2 regions of the Agromyces sp. NPDC056389 genome follow, and region 2 is predicted to be linked to the other one. Evidence: predicted binding sites of a transcription regulator. Region 2 holds the regulator's gene; the other holds the start of a gene.
What was found. The regulator LexA, encoded in region 2, represses DNA repair genes until DNA is damaged. The targets are predictions, from matches to a motif close to TCGAACANNTGTTCGA.
Positions count from the first base shown of each region.

Region 1: the regulator LexA is predicted to act here: its motif matches at 3,823-3,838, upstream of ACFCVM_RS12895 (DUF222 domain-containing protein).

Region 1 is NZ_JBHJPN010000001.1:2,750,341-2,757,577, reverse strand. It holds gene ACFCVM_RS12905 (ATP-binding protein) at 1-1,570, shown strand, start outside; gene ACFCVM_RS12900 (response regulator) at 1,567-2,277, shown strand; gene ACFCVM_RS12895 (DUF222 domain-containing protein) at 2,296-3,792, opposite strand; gene ACFCVM_RS12890 (hypothetical protein) at 3,910-4,215, opposite strand; gene ACFCVM_RS12885 (DUF402 domain-containing protein) at 4,208-4,837, opposite strand; gene rlmC (23S rRNA (uracil(747)-C(5))-methyltransferase RlmC) at 4,871-5,995, shown strand; gene ACFCVM_RS12875 (hypothetical protein) at 6,076-6,198, opposite strand; gene ACFCVM_RS12870 (hypothetical protein) at 6,369-6,620, shown strand; gene ACFCVM_RS12865 (beta-N-acetylhexosaminidase) at 6,690-7,237, opposite strand, start outside.
Region 2 is NZ_JBHJPN010000002.1:30,318-37,554, forward strand. It holds gene hisB (imidazoleglycerol-phosphate dehydratase HisB) at 1-363, opposite strand, end outside; gene ACFCVM_RS13080 (histidinol-phosphate transaminase) at 360-1,451, opposite strand; gene ACFCVM_RS13085 (LysM peptidoglycan-binding domain-containing protein) at 1,494-1,886, opposite strand; gene lexA (transcriptional repressor LexA) at 2,152-2,829, shown strand; gene ACFCVM_RS13095 (alpha/beta fold hydrolase) at 2,861-3,628, opposite strand; gene metE (5-methyltetrahydropteroyltriglutamate--homocysteine S-methyltransferase) at 3,792-6,143, opposite strand; gene ACFCVM_RS13105 (methylenetetrahydrofolate reductase) at 6,140-7,126, opposite strand.

The sequences.
Region 1 (7,237 bases), on a different contig from region 2:
GATCGGCGTCAGCCGCCGCTCGCGGCTCGCTGCGGCGTTCACGGGCCCCGGCATCGGCGCGACCGTCATTCGCGAATCGGGCGACATCGACGTGCACATCGTCACGCACGCGGCGGCCGGCTCGGGCTTCTCGCTCCCGAAGCTCGGCGGGGCGCTCAGCCGCCGGCGCCTCATCGTCGGCTTCGCCGTCGCGCTCATCGCCGGGCCGCTGCTCAGTTGGCTGCTCGTCACCTTCCACACCGAGACGTCGATCACGAGCGACGTGCTCGCGTACCAGTTGCTCGTCATCGTCGTCGCCCTGATCGGCGGCATGTGGCCGGGCCTCTTCGCCGCGGTGCTCTCGGGCCTCACGCTCAACTTCCTCTTCGTCCAGCCGACGTACACACTCACGATCAGCGACCCGAGACAGCTGCTCGCCCTCGTGTTCTACGTCGCCAACGCACTGCTCGTGAGCTATGTCGTCGACCAGGCCGCGCGCCGTACTCGCATCGCCCGCCGTGCGGCCGCCGAATCCCAGCTGCTCGCGACGCTCGCGGGCAGCGTGCTCCGCGGTGAAGACGCCCTGCAGGCGATGGTCACCCGCACGCGCGAGGCGTTCGGCCTCACCGGCGTGCGCCTGCTGATCGACGGCGAGCCCCGGGTCGCCGATGGTGAGCCGAGCCGCGACGACCGGGTGACCGAGATCCCCATTGGCAGCCGCGGCGTGCTCGAACTGCACGGTCAGGACCTCGAGGCATCCGAACGCCGCCTGCTGCAGGTCATCGCCGCCCAGATGGATGCCGCGATCGAGCACGGCGCGCTCGCGACCGCGGCCTCTGCGGCCAACGCCCTCGTCGAGACCGACCGCGTGCGCTCGGCCCTGCTCGCCGCCGTCGGGCACGACCTACGACGCCCGCTCACCTCGGCGTCGGCCGCGATCAGCGCCCTGCGCTCCCGCGAGGTCGAGCTGCCCGCCGCCGAGCGCGACGAACTGCTCGCGACGGCCTCCGAGAGCCTCGACGCCCTCGCCGAGCTCGTCACCAACCTGCTCGACGTGAGTCGGGTGCAGGCCGGGGCACTCGCCGTCACCCTCGCTCCGACCGAGGTCGCCGACGTCGTCCTCCCGGCCCTCGACGAGCTCGCCCTCGGGCCCGGCGACGTCGAGCTCGACCTCGCCGACGAACTCGATCCCGTGCTCGCCGACGGCGTGCTGCTGCAGCGCGTCGTGGTGAACCTGCTCGCGAACGCCGTGCGCCACGGCCCCGACGGCGAGCGCGTGCGCCTCGCGGCGAGCTCGTTCCAGGGCCGCACCGAACTGCGTGTCGTCGACCGCGGCCCCGGCATCCCCGCCGAGCGCCGCGACGAGGTGTTCACGCCGTTCCAGCGCCTCGGCGACACCGACAACGACACCGGTCTCGGGCTCGGCCTCGCCTTGTCGAAGGGCTTCGTCGAGGGGATGGACGGCACACTGGAGGTCGAGGACACTCCCGGCGGCGGCCTGACCATGGTCGTCACCCTGCCGTCCGCCACGACACCGCCGCCGCCGCCGCCGACGACGACCACGACCACGACCACCGAGGAGGTGCGATGAGGATCCTCCTCGCCGACGACGACGACCAGTTGCAGCGCGCGCTGCGCATCACGCTCGCGGCGCGCGGCTACGAGGTCGTCGCCGCTCGCGACGGCGCCGAGGCGATCGACCTGGCCGCGAACGCGCATCCCGACCTGATCCTGCTCGACCTCGGCATGCCGAAGGTCGACGGCATCGACGTCATCCGAGCGGTGCGCGCGTGGTCGAAGGTGCCGATCCTCGTGCTCTCGGGCCGCACCGATTCGGCCGAGAAGGTCGACGCCCTCGACGCCGGCGCCGACGACTACGTGACGAAGCCCTTCGCCATGGACGAGCTGCTCGCCCGCATCCGCGCTCGGGCCCGGTCGACGAGCGGCGAAGCGGATGCCGCGGCCTACGCGATCGGCGCACTCGCCGTCGACCTCGCCGCGAAGACCATCAGGTCGACGGATGCCTCGTGCCACGCGACATCCGTTCGCCTGACGCCGACCGAGTGGCGCCTGCTCGAGCTGTTCCTCAAGAACCCGGGCAAGCTCCTCACCCGGCAGATGCTGCTGAGCGAGGTGTGGGGGCCGTTCCACGCGAACGATGCCGGGTACCTGCGGCTCTACGTCGCCCAGCTGCGGCGCAAGCTCGAGCCGACGCCGTCGGAGCCGCGGTTCTTCCTGACGGAACCGGGCATGGGCTACCGCTTCGAGCCGGGGGCCGCCGAGGCCGCCGGAGCCTGAGGTCGGGCCGCATCGCAGTCAGGCCGCTGCGGCCCGAGCCACCGCTCCGATACTCCCCAGCCGCATCGACGGCAGTCGCCGATTGCCCGGGCGTGGTCGCTGCTGCGGATCGAGATGCACCGGAGGAGTGAACCATGTCTGCGCGTCGCGCACGGTGATGACCCACCCGTCGTCATGGACGCGGTGATGGTGGTGCGAGCACAACATGATGCCGTTGCTCACATCGGTGCGGCCTCGATGACGCTTCCACCATCTGATGTGGTGTGCCTGCGTGTGCGAGGGCGGCCGGTTGCACGCCGGCCAGGCGCAGCCACCGTCGCGCTCGACGAGTGCGAGCTTCTGCGCCGCTGTGAAGAGTCGGGCTGCACGGCCGAGCCGGAGCGGCTCGGAACGATGGTCGAGCAGGAGCGGGCTGATGCCCGCCGACATCGCCAGCTCGCGCACGGTCGCGACCGAGACCGGCTGATCGATGCCGTCGATCGTGGCGTGGCCTCGACCGGAAACGAGCGAGTCGGTGTCGATGCGCGCGACCACCGTGGCCTGCCTGAGCGCCGCGGGCGCCTGCTTCGTCCCGAGCGAGAGGCGAGCGATGTCGGCGAGCGCGTCGGCGTTCATCTGGGCGATCGAGCGCTGCTCGCCGAAGATCTCATCGGTCTCGCCGATCCCCTCGGGCTTGCCGATCTCATCGGGCACACCCGCGGCGTGGGCAGCCCCGCATTCGGCCGATGCACCGAAGCCCCGCTTCGCATCACGTGCCCGGTGCAGCTCTGCACCGACGAGCGCCTCGACGGCGAGCTTGATCGGAGCCCCGTTCGCCGGGTCGAACGCGCCCTGCAGCTGAATCATGCCGGCGCGATCCTCCCAGATGCGCAAGCCTCGCTGCGAACGCAGCTCGTCTTCGCGCGGCTTCACGCCGTCGGGGTCGAGTCGCGCCTGGAGTTGCTTGATGAGCCGAACGAGTCCGTCGACGCCGACCAGCGGAGCCCGCTCGACGAGAAAGCGCTCGGCGTCACCCAGCTCGGTTCGGTCGGCACGGACCGCGATGCCATCGAGGAACCGACGAATCGTCTCGGCGGCATCGACGCACAGCGAGCCGGCCTCCAGACCGGCAGCCAGATGCGGATGCCGCGCCGGCAGCGCCTCACCGGTGAACGAGGAGCGCGACGCAGTCGCCTCCCCCACCGCCACGAGCTTGGCCGCGTCGCTGAATCTGCTGCCGGCGACCGACGCGATCAGGCGCGCGGGCGAGGCATAGCCGTGTCGGCGCACGACATCGTCATCACCGCCCATGCTCGCTCGCCTCGAGAGTTCAGCGGCGCACTTGGCCTGCAACGCCTGCACGCGACGTTCGAGTTCCGCCAGCGATTCCGTCACCCGGACCAGGCCGTCTCCGCTCATGACACGAACGTCATGTTGCGTTTCGACCGAATCGCCCTGCAACGCGTTCGCCCAGGTGGCGTCGGCCTCGGCGCACGCCGACCGCAACTCGGTGAGTGCGGCGGTCGCGGCGGGCATGCCCCATTTTACCGTGGAACAGGTCAGAAATGGAAGGTGTGTTCGAATGAATTTGACAGCATTGCGCTCCAGAGTCGGAGATACTTTCGACGGCCGCGTACGCCTTCCAGCCACCCGTCACCCGCCCGCGTGGTGGCCGATCGCTTTCAAGACGTCGCCGAGCCATACCAGGGCGAACGAGATCGTGTCGTCACCGCCGCCCTCGCGCTCCTTCTTCACGTTGTCCCATGATTCCGACAGCTGTCCGATGGTCAAGTCCGGCGAGGCCCGCACATCGTAGATCTCCGGGGCAGGAACCGACCAGAAGTAGTCAGCCGGGATCGCGACCACGCTGCCGTGCTGGTCCTCGACATGGTCGAGCACGTGGCCGATGGCTCGTCGCAGCTCTCCGATCTCGATTCCGAGATTCTCTTCGTCACGCATCGCGCTCACCCTCGATCGCCCCGTCGAGTCGGACCAACTCCTCGAGCCACCCCGCCGCCGTCGCCCCATCGAACGGCGCCTCGCGCCGCCGCACGGCCCCGAGCACGGCGTCAGCATCGGCACGCACCCGCGCCACCAGCTCCGCCGGGTACCCGAACTCCACCGCATGCTCGGCGAACTCGTCTTCATCGTCGATGAACGCCGGCGCACCCTCGCGCTCGACGACATCGAGATCGAGATCCACGTACGAGACCGTCCAGACGGTCGACCCCGTCGACCCCGTCGAGCCCGTCAGCTCCGCCGCGCCCGAGTCATCCGCTCGCCAGGCGGGAACCGTCGCGAGGTCGACGTAGGTGCCGAGCCCGCGCGGATGCCCCGCATTGAACCCGGCCGCCCAGCCCGCTCGCGGGAAGCACGACACCGAGTCCCACGTCGCCGTGAACGCATTCCCGGGTCGAGCGAAGGCGGTGCCGGCCGGGAACCCGACCCAGTCGCCGTGCACGTCATTGCCGAGCCAGCGCCCGTCGAACTCCCAGTGCGGCAGGCCGCCCCACTTCGTCGCGCGAACGCGCACGAGCGCACCAGGTGTGCCGGGGCGGTCGGGGCTGTCGGCGCTGCTCACCCGACCACCGTATCCGCGCCTACGCTGGAACCCGTGGACTGCTCCTACTTCGACGCCGGGCGCTGCACCTCGTGCTCGCTCATGGGGCAGCCCTACGAGAGGCAGCTCGCCGACAAGCAGCGTCACGCCGAAGAACTCCTGCAGGCGCACGACGGCCTCGACTGGCTGGCGCCGATCGGCAGCCGCGAAGACGGCTACCGCAACAAGGCGAAGATGGTGATCGGCGGCACGACGGCGGCGCCGACGATCGGCATCCTCGACGCCGACGGCCACGGCATCGACCTCGAGGCCTGCGGCATCTGCTCCCCCGGCCACCGGGCGGCGTTCCCGGTGATCGCCGCGTTCATCACCCGGGCCGGGCTCACGCCGTACGACGTGCCGAGCCGCACGGGCGAGCTCAAGCACCTGATCCTCACCGAGTCCCCCGACGGCGAGCTCATGATCCGCTTCGTCGTGCGCTCGACCGAGCCGGTCGGCCGCATCCGCAAGCACTTGCCGTGGCTCCTCGCCGAGCTGCCGAACGCCCGCGTGGTCACCGCGAACGTGCTGCCCGAACACAAGGCCGTGCTCGAAGGCGAGCACGAGATCGTCTTCACCGAGGCCTCGACGCTGCCCATGCGTCTCGGCGACGTCACGATGCACCTGCGTCCGCAGAGCTTCTTCCAGACGAATACCGAGATCGCCGAGGCGCTCTACGTCGAGGCGCGCGACTGGGTGCGCGCGCTCGCCCCCGATTCGGCCTGGGACCTCTACTCGGGCGTCGGCGGCTTCGCCCTGCACATCGCGGATGCCGCGGCATCCGTCACCGGAATCGAGACGAGCGTCGAGGCCGTGGCCAGCGCAGAACTCAGTCGAACGGATGCCGCGCTCTCACGCGTGCGGTTCGAGGCCGGCGACGCCACCGCCTTCGCCCTGGGCGCCGAGACGGCTCCCGATCTCGTGATCGTGAACCCGCCCCGGCGGGGCATCGGCCGCGAGCTGAGCGGATGGCTCGAGGCATCCGCTGTTCGTCACGTGCTCTATTCGAGCTGCAACGCGGCCTCGCTCGCGCGCGACCTCGAAGCGATGCCGTCGCTGCGGCCGGTGCGCGGTCGGGTCTTCGACATGTTCCCGCAGACGACGCACTTCGAGGTCATGGTGCTGCTCGAGCGGGTCTGACTCCGCACCGGTGCGGGCCTGAGCCCGCGACCCGAGTCGGCGGCCGAACGCCTGGCTGGTCGCGCCCGGCCGCCTCGGCGTCAGCGCTTGCGCGGCTTGATGATGCCGTCTTCGGCCTTCTCGCGCTTCAGTGCTCGCTTCTCTTTCAACGAGAGCTGGGCCTGCTTCTTGGCGGTGTTTCCGCGTGCGTTCTTCTCGGACATACGGGCTCGCTTCCCTTCATCAGCTGGCGGGCTTCCGATGACCATAGCCCACCCCCCAGGGGAAGTCACTTCGGCTGCCTTCGACGCACCGCGGCGTTTCGAAACCGGCCCGGTTCAGGCATTTTCTTGAGGGTTGGGCTATACTGGCAGGTCACGCCAAAGGAGGTGACATGAGGAGAATCCCACCGTTCCTCGCGACGACGATCGTCGCGAGCTGGTTGTTCATGATCGGCTTCGCAGCCGGTTTCGAGAGCGAACTCGCGACGCACCCGACGCTCACCCGTGAGCACCCCGACGTGCTGCACGCCGGCCTCACCATGGGCATCGGCGCCGTGTGCGCCACGCTGGTGATCGCCGCCAGCGTGCGGCTCACGAAGATGCTCGTCAGGGCCCGTTCCGGCGGGGCGCACGCCGCGCTGTAGCGACGACGCACGCGTCGATCGAGCGATCGAACGCCGCGGGCGCAGGTACTCGCCTGCGCCCGCGGCGCATCACTCGACCAGGTCGGCGGTCAGCGCGGCGAGCTCGGCCTGCCGGTCGGCCTTCTCGCGCGGCGCACCGGGTACGCCCGGTCGCATCTGCCACGGGTGCGGCCCGTCGATCGGCCGGTACGCGACCCCGATGGCGTCGTAGATCGCGAGCTGGGCACCCAGGCGCGCCTCGAATCCGGCCCAGTCCTTGCCGGGCGCACTCCACGCGACCTCGGCGAACGCCGCGAGTCGCGGGAACACCATGTAGTCGACCCGTGACGCCGTGTCCATGTGCTCGCTCCACGCGTTCGCCTGCACACCGAGCACGTGACGCCGCATCGGCTCCGAGGCATCCGTCGGCAGGGGCTCGAACTCGTAGACGTCGCGCAGCGACTGCACCGTGCCCACCGGGATCGGCTCGTCGGCCGAGTCCGACTGCCGGTAGTCGAGGTAGGCGAAGTCGTCGGGGCAGAGCACGACGTCGTGGCCGCGCGCCACGGCGACCTCGGCTCCGCGGAGGCCACGCCACGAGGCGATCGTCGCGCCGGGGTCGAGCGGGCCCTCGAGCA
Region 2 (7,237 bases):
GAGGAACGGCCGGCCCGAGATGTCGACGACCGCCTGCGCGAGCGCCTCATCGAGCGGCACGAGGGCGTCGCCGTAACGGGAGATGCCGCGCTTGTCGCCGAGTGCCTGCTTGATGGCCTGCCCCAGCACGATGCCGACGTCTTCGACCGTGTGGTGCACGTCGATCTCGAGGTCGCCGCTCGCCCTGACCGTGAGGTCGGTCAGCGAGTGCTTCGCGAACGCCGTGAGCAGGTGGTCGTAGAACGGGACCCCGGTCTCGATGTCGCTCGACCCGGTGCCGTCGAGGTCGATCGAGAGGTCGATGCTGGATTCGCTCGTCTCGCGCTGCACCCGGGCAGTGCGCGAAGGGCTCGATGCGGTCATGAGGCAATCCTATTCGGGGCGGATACGGCGATCGCTTCGAGGAAGGCCGTGGTCTCCGCTTCGGTGCCGGCCGTGACCCGCAGGTGGCCGGGGATGCCGATCTCCCGGATCAGGATGCCGCGGGCGAGCAGCTGCTCGAACACGGCACGCGGGTCGTCGACGCCGCCGAACAGCACGAAGTTCGAGCCGCTGCGGTAGGGGTGGAAGCCGAGCCGGGCGAGCTCGTCGGAGATGCGCTCGCGCTGCCCGCGGATCTCGTCGACCATGGCGAGCATCTCGGCCGAGTGGGCGAGTGCACCGAGGGCCGCCGCCTGCGTCAGCGCCGAGAGGTGATAGGGCAGGCGCACGAGTCGGAGCGCGTCGATCGCCGCGGGGTCTCCGGCGAGGTAGCCGACGCGGGCGCCTGCGAAGGCGAAGGCCTTGCTCATCGTGCGCGAGACGAGGAGGCGCGGTCGCCCCTCGAGCAGGGTGAGCGCGCTCGGCGTACCGGGGTCGGCGAACTCGAAGTACGCCTCATCGACGACGACGATGCCGCGTGCCGCGTCGGCCACGGCCTCGATCGTCTCGATCGAGAGCGGAGTACCCGTGGGATTGTTCGGTGCGCAGAGCAGCACGATGTCGGGGTCGTGCTCGCGCACTGCGGCCACGGCCGTCGCGGGGCTGAGTTCGAACTCCTCATCGCGGCCTGCCGTGACCCATTCGGTGCCGGTCCCCGAGGCGAGCAGGCCGTACATGGAATAGGTCGGCGCGAAGCCCAGCACGGAGCGACCCGGCCCGCCGTAGGCCTGCATGATGTGCTGCAGCACCTCGTTGGAACCGTTCGCCGCCCAGATCTGCGCAGGGTCGAGGCTGTGCCCGAGATAGTCGGCGAGGGCTCGTCGCAGGGCGGTGAACTCGCGGTCGGGGTAGCGATTCAGCGTCATGATCGCGGCCGCGACGCGGGCGACGATGTCGTGCGCGACGGCCTCGGGAATCGGATGCGTGTTCTCGTTGACGTTGAGTGCGACCGGCACTGCTTGCTGCGGCGCCCCGTACGGGGTGCGACCACGGAGGTCGTCGCGGATGGGGAGGTCTTCGAGACTCGTCACCCTGCAAGCCTAACGAGGCCCGCTGCCGTGTTTCGGCGAGCGTCAGGGAGCGAGCGGCAGCGCGAGACGCTGCCCGGGTTCGACGACCGCGTCGTCGAGGCCGTTGAGCCGAACGATCTCGGCGATGACCTCGCGCACGTCGCCGCTCGGGTCGATCGTCTCGGCGATCGCCCACAGCGAGTCGCCCTGACCGACGGTGACGTACTCGAAGGTCGCGCCGGCGGAGTCGACGTCGGCGGCGGCGGCACCCGACCCGAGCACGAGGACGAACGCCCAGATCACGAGCGGAAGCGCCGCGAGGCCGGTGAAGACGACGCGACCGCGGCGGGTCAGACGAAGTCGGGTGCGCACCACTGTGGTCTGCACCTGCGCCGCCGGCTCGCGCGGGAGGGCCCGCGAGGGCTGGAAGCCGGTCGTTGCGATCGCTGCGCTCATGTCACACCTCCTGTAGGAGTCGCATCCGGCCCTCGGCCGGAGAGCCGGATGCGAAACTCTGTTCCGAACATACATTCGAATTTCGAACATTGCAAGGATGAAACTCCGGAAACCCGGGCGACCGGATCTCCGACACACTCGAACAGATGTTTGCCGCACGCACGCGAGGCGGATACAGTTTCGAATGTCTGGAAGACAGTCGACCAGACACCACCGACATCCGGCCGCTTGGCCGCTACGAGGGGCGGAGACGTTGAGCACCGACATCGACGACGTGCAGGCAGCGGGCAGGCCTCGCCGCCGCAAGAGTCTGAGCGCGAAGCAGATCGCCATCCTCGAGATGATCCAGCGCTCGGTCTCGAGCCGCGGCTACCCGCCGAGCATGCGCGAGATCGGCGACGCGGTCGGGCTCTCCTCGCTGTCGAGCGTGACCCACCAGCTCAACCAGCTCGAACTCGCCGGGTACCTCCGGCGCGACCCCAACCGCCCTCGCGCCCTCGAAGTGCTCATCGAGCTGCCGGGCGTGACCGACCGCCCGATCACGCAGTCCGATCCCACACCCGTCGGCGACGCGGCGATGGTGCCGCTCGTCGGGCGCATCGCGGCGGGTGTCCCGATCACCGCGGAGCAGCAGGTCGACGAGGTCTTCCCGCTCCCCCGCCAGCTCGTCGGCAAGGGTGAGCTCTTCATGTTGAAGGTCGTCGGCGACTCGATGATCGACGCGGCCATCTGCGACGGCGACTGGGTCGTCGTGCGATCGCAGCGCACCGCCGAGAACGGCGAGATCGTCGCGGCGATGCTCGACGGCGAAGCCACCGTCAAGGTCTTCCGTCAGCGCGACGGGCACACGTGGCTGCTCCCCCGCAACAGCGCGTTCGAGCCGATCGTCGGCGACCACGCCGAGGTGCTCGGCAAGATCGTCGCCGTGCTGCGCTCGGTCTGACGAGCGTCGCCGCAGCAGCGGATGCCGCGCGCTACGCGGCGGTACGAGCTCCGGCCGGCACCGGTTCCGGCGCCGTCGGCGCAAGATCGCGAAGCCACCCGAACACGGCGTCCATGAATCCGGCGTGATCGTCGCGGAAGACGGTGTGCCCGGTGCCCTGCACCGTCTCGACGGTCATGCCCTGGTGACGCAGCTGACGGGCGACCTTCGCCGTGATGAGCAGGCTCTTCTCGGCGAGCACCACGAGCGTCGGCGCCACGAGACGGGCCGGCGGCACGAGCGGCCGCGTGTCGGTGAAGCCGAGGATCGTGCGCTTGTCCCAGTCGCGCAGTGTCGCGAGTTCGATGTCGACGTCGACGGCGCTCCACTTCGGGTTCATGCGCACGAGCGCCGAACGCCGGGGCCGCGGTGCGACGGCGAAGAACGCCTTGAACGCCCAGCCCTTGACGCCCTTCGGAAACGAGAAGGCCGGGTCGATGTAGATCGCTGCCCGAGGTGCGAGCCGGTCGGCGACGAGGCTCGCGACGAGGCCGCCGAGCGAGTGCCCCATGACGATGTCGGGCGGTCCGTCGAGCAACGGTTCGAGCGTCTCGACGACGTCGCCGGCCCAGGCTGCGGGCGAGTAGCGCAGTGCGCGCGGGCTGCGGCCGTGGCCGGCGAGGTCGACCGCGAGCACGCGGAAGCCCTGGGCTTCGAGCTCTGCGGTGACGCGATGCCAGGCGCGAGAGTCCGACATGATGCCGTGGATGAGGATCGCGGTGCGCGCGCCCCCGCCTGATTCGTGGACCGCGAGTTGCATGCCTCGACGGTACGTGCCGCGCCTGTGCATCACCCCGGCAGGAGCCGAGCGGATGCCGCGAGCCGCGACATCCGCTCGGTTGCTGGAACGGATGCCGCGAGCCGCGACATCCGCTCGGTTGCTGGAACGGATGCCGCGAGCCGCGACATCCGTTCGGTGCCTGCTACCCGGCGAGCACCGGGGCGGCGCGCTCCGCCCGCACGGCCGCGGTCGCCTCGACGATGTGCCGCAGCGACTCGACGGTCTCGTCGTAGCCGCGGGTCTTCAGGCCGCAGTCGGGGTTGACCCAGAGCCGCGTCGCGGGGATCGCGCCCGCTGCGCGCTCGAGCAGCGCCTGCACCTCGGCGACGCCGGGCACGCGCGGCGAGTGGATGTCGTAGACGCCCGGGCCGATGCCGTGGTCGAAGCCGCTCGTCTCGAGGTCGTCGACGACCTCCATGCGACTGCGGGCCGCCTCGATCGAGGTGACGTCGGCGTCGAGGTTCCTGATCGCGTCGATCACGACGCCGAACTCGGAGTAGCAGAGGTGCGTGTGCACCTGCGTGCCGGGTACGGCGCCGCCCGTCGCGAGGCGGAAGGAGCCGACCGACCAGTCGAGGTACGCGGCCTGGTCGGCGAGCTTCAGCGGGAGCAGCTCGCGCAGCGCGGGTTCGTCGACCTGGATGATGCGGATGCCGGCGGACTCGAGGTCGGTGATCTCGTCGCGGAGGGCGAGGGCCACCTGTCGCGCCGTGTCGCCGAGCGGCTGGTCGTCGCGCACGAACGACCAGGCGAGGATCGTGACCGGGCCGGTGAGCATGCCCTTCATGTGCTGCTCGGTGAGCGACTGCGCGTAGCTCGACCACTCGACGGTCATCGGCGCCGGCCGTGAGACGTCTCCCCAGAGGATCGACGGCCGCGTGCAGCGCGACCCGTACGACTGCACCCAGCCGTGCTTCGTGACCGCGAAGCCGTCGAGCAGCTCGGCGAAGTACTGCACCATGTCGTTGCGCTCGGGCTCGCCGTGCACGAGCACGTCGAGGCCCAGCTCCTCCTGCAACCGGACGACGCGCTCGATCTCGGCGCGCATGAGCGCCGCGTAGTCGTCGACGGGCAGCTCTCCCTTGACGAGACGGGCACGTGCGCGACGGATCTCGGCCGTCTGCGGGAACGAGCCGATCGTGGTCGTCGGCAGCTCGGGCAGGCCCAGCGACTCCTGCGCCGCGACGCGCTCGTCGTAGCCCACGCGGGCGAAGTCCTGTTCGGCGAGCCCCGCGAGGCGTTCGCGCACCGACGGCACGCGCACGCCGGGCGCTGCGTCGCGGTCGGCGAGGGCGGCGGATGCCTCCGCGAGCTCGCCCTCGATCGAGTCGCGCCCCTCGGCGAGACCGCGACCGAGCACGGCCACCTGGCCGACCTTCTGGTCGGCGAACGCGAGCCACGAAGTGAGGCGCGCATCGAGTTCGTCCTCATCCGCGACGTCGTGGGGAACGTGCAGCAGCGACGTCGAGGTCGACACCGAGACGGCCGACGAGAGGTGCTGCACGGCCGCGACGCGATCGAACGCGGCGGCGAGGTCGCCGCGCCAGATGTTGTGACCGTCGATGACGCCGGCCACGAGCGTCTTCGACGCGAGCGACTCGGCGGTGACGGGGTCGAGTCCGTCGGGCAGCGAGCCGCGCACGAGGTCGAGGCCGATCGCCTCGACCGGGGTCGCAGCGAGGGCCGGCAGGGCATCGTCGAGCGAGCCGTAGGGGGCTGCGACGAAGATCGCCGGGCGGGCATCGAGTGCACCGAGCGCGTCGTAGGCGATGCCGACCGACTCGAGCACGCGGGCCCGGTCGACGTCGATGCTCTCGCTCACGAGGGCGGGCTCGTCGAGCTGCACCCATTCCGCGCCGGCAGCGGCGAGCTGCTCGAGCAGCGCTGCGTAGACCGGGACGAGATCCGCCAGTCGGTCGATCGGCGCGAATCCGGTCGGAGCGCCGTCGGCAGCCTTCGCGAGGAGCAGGAAGGTCACGGGTCCGACGATCACGGGCCGCGTCGTGAACCCGGCCGCCTTCGCCTCGGCGAACTCGGCGACGATGCGCTCGGCATGCAGGGAGAACACGGTGTCGGGGCCGATCTCGGGCACGAGGTAGTGGTAGTTCGAGTCGAACCACTTCGTCATCTCGAGCGGGGCGTCCTCGCCGACGCCTCGGGCGATCGTGAAGTACGCCGCGGGGTCGAGGCGGCCCTGCTCATCGGCGAGGCCGGCGAAGCGCTCCGGCACCGCACCGACCGCGACCGCGGTGTCGAGCACCTGGTCGTAGAACGAGAACGTCTCGGGAATCGCCGACCCGGTGCGGGCGAGGCCGAGCGATGCGAGGCGCTCACGGGTCGCGGCGCGAAGCTCGGCGGCCTGTCGTTCGAGCTCGTCGGCCGTGATCGATCCGGCCCAGAACGCCTCGACCGCCCGCTTGAGCTCGCGGCGGCGACCGATGCGCGGATAGCCCAGGATCGTCGCGTTCGGGAAGACGGGTGCAGGGGTGGTCATCGTGCGGTGTTCCTCTCGTCGGCGAACCGGTCGGTTCGCAGTCCGAGCCGGTCGACGACGTCGAGCACGGCTTCATGGCGGTTGTAGGTGTAGAGGTGCAGGCCGGTTGCGCCGCCCGCGATCACCTCGGCGGCGAGCCGGGTGGCGAAGGCGATGCCGAGCTCGGTCTGCGCAGCGGCATCCGGTTCGATCTCGAGGTCGATGGCGAGCGCCGCGGGCGGTTCGACGCCGGTCAGCTGCGTCAGCCGCGCGAGGCGGGCGGGCGTCGTGACCGGCATGATGCCCGGAAGGATCGGGATCGTGACGCCGCCCGCGCGAGCGCGCTCGACGAAGCCGAGGTAGTCGTCGGCACGCCAGAAGAGCTGCGTGATGGCGAGGGTCGCTCCGGCGATCTCCTTCGCGAGGAGCGTGTCGACGTCGTGTCCGAGGTTCCGCGACCGTGGATGCCCTGTCGGGAATGCGGCGACCGCGACGCGCTCGGGCCGGGGCCGCGCCCTGATGCGCGAAGCACCGGGGTTGCCGGGAACCCCGACCTGCTCGAAGGGCTCGCGCTCCTCCTGCACCCGGTGGATGAGCTGCACGAGCTCGGCAGCGCTGCCGAGGTCGCCGATGCCCGCGTCGGGGTCGGCGTCGGCCGGCGGGTCGCCGCGCAGCGCGAGGAAGCTCGTGATGCCCGCGTCGAGGAATTCGCGCACGAGCCGGTTGGCCTCGGCGTGCGAGGATCCCACGCACGTCAGGTGCGCCATCGGCTCGACGTGCGTGTGCTCGAGCATGTAGCGGAGCACCGTCAGCGAGCGGGCGCGCGAGCTGCCGCCGGCGCCGAACGTCACCGAGATGAACGCGGGGTCGACCTCGGCGAGCCGGTCGATCGTGCGGCCGAGTGCCAGCGCCGCAGCGTCCGTTCGCGGCGGGAAGAGTTCGAAGGAGAGCGGCAGCCTGGGCGGACAGTCGGCGCCCGATGCGTCGGTTGCGGTCGATGCCATGGTGCTCCTGCGTGGCGAGCGGCAACGGGAAGAACACGGCAGGCCGCGTTCCCCCGGCCGGAACGGCGGGTGGATGTCGCGGGCGGGTGCCGGGCTCGGCGGTCGCTCCAA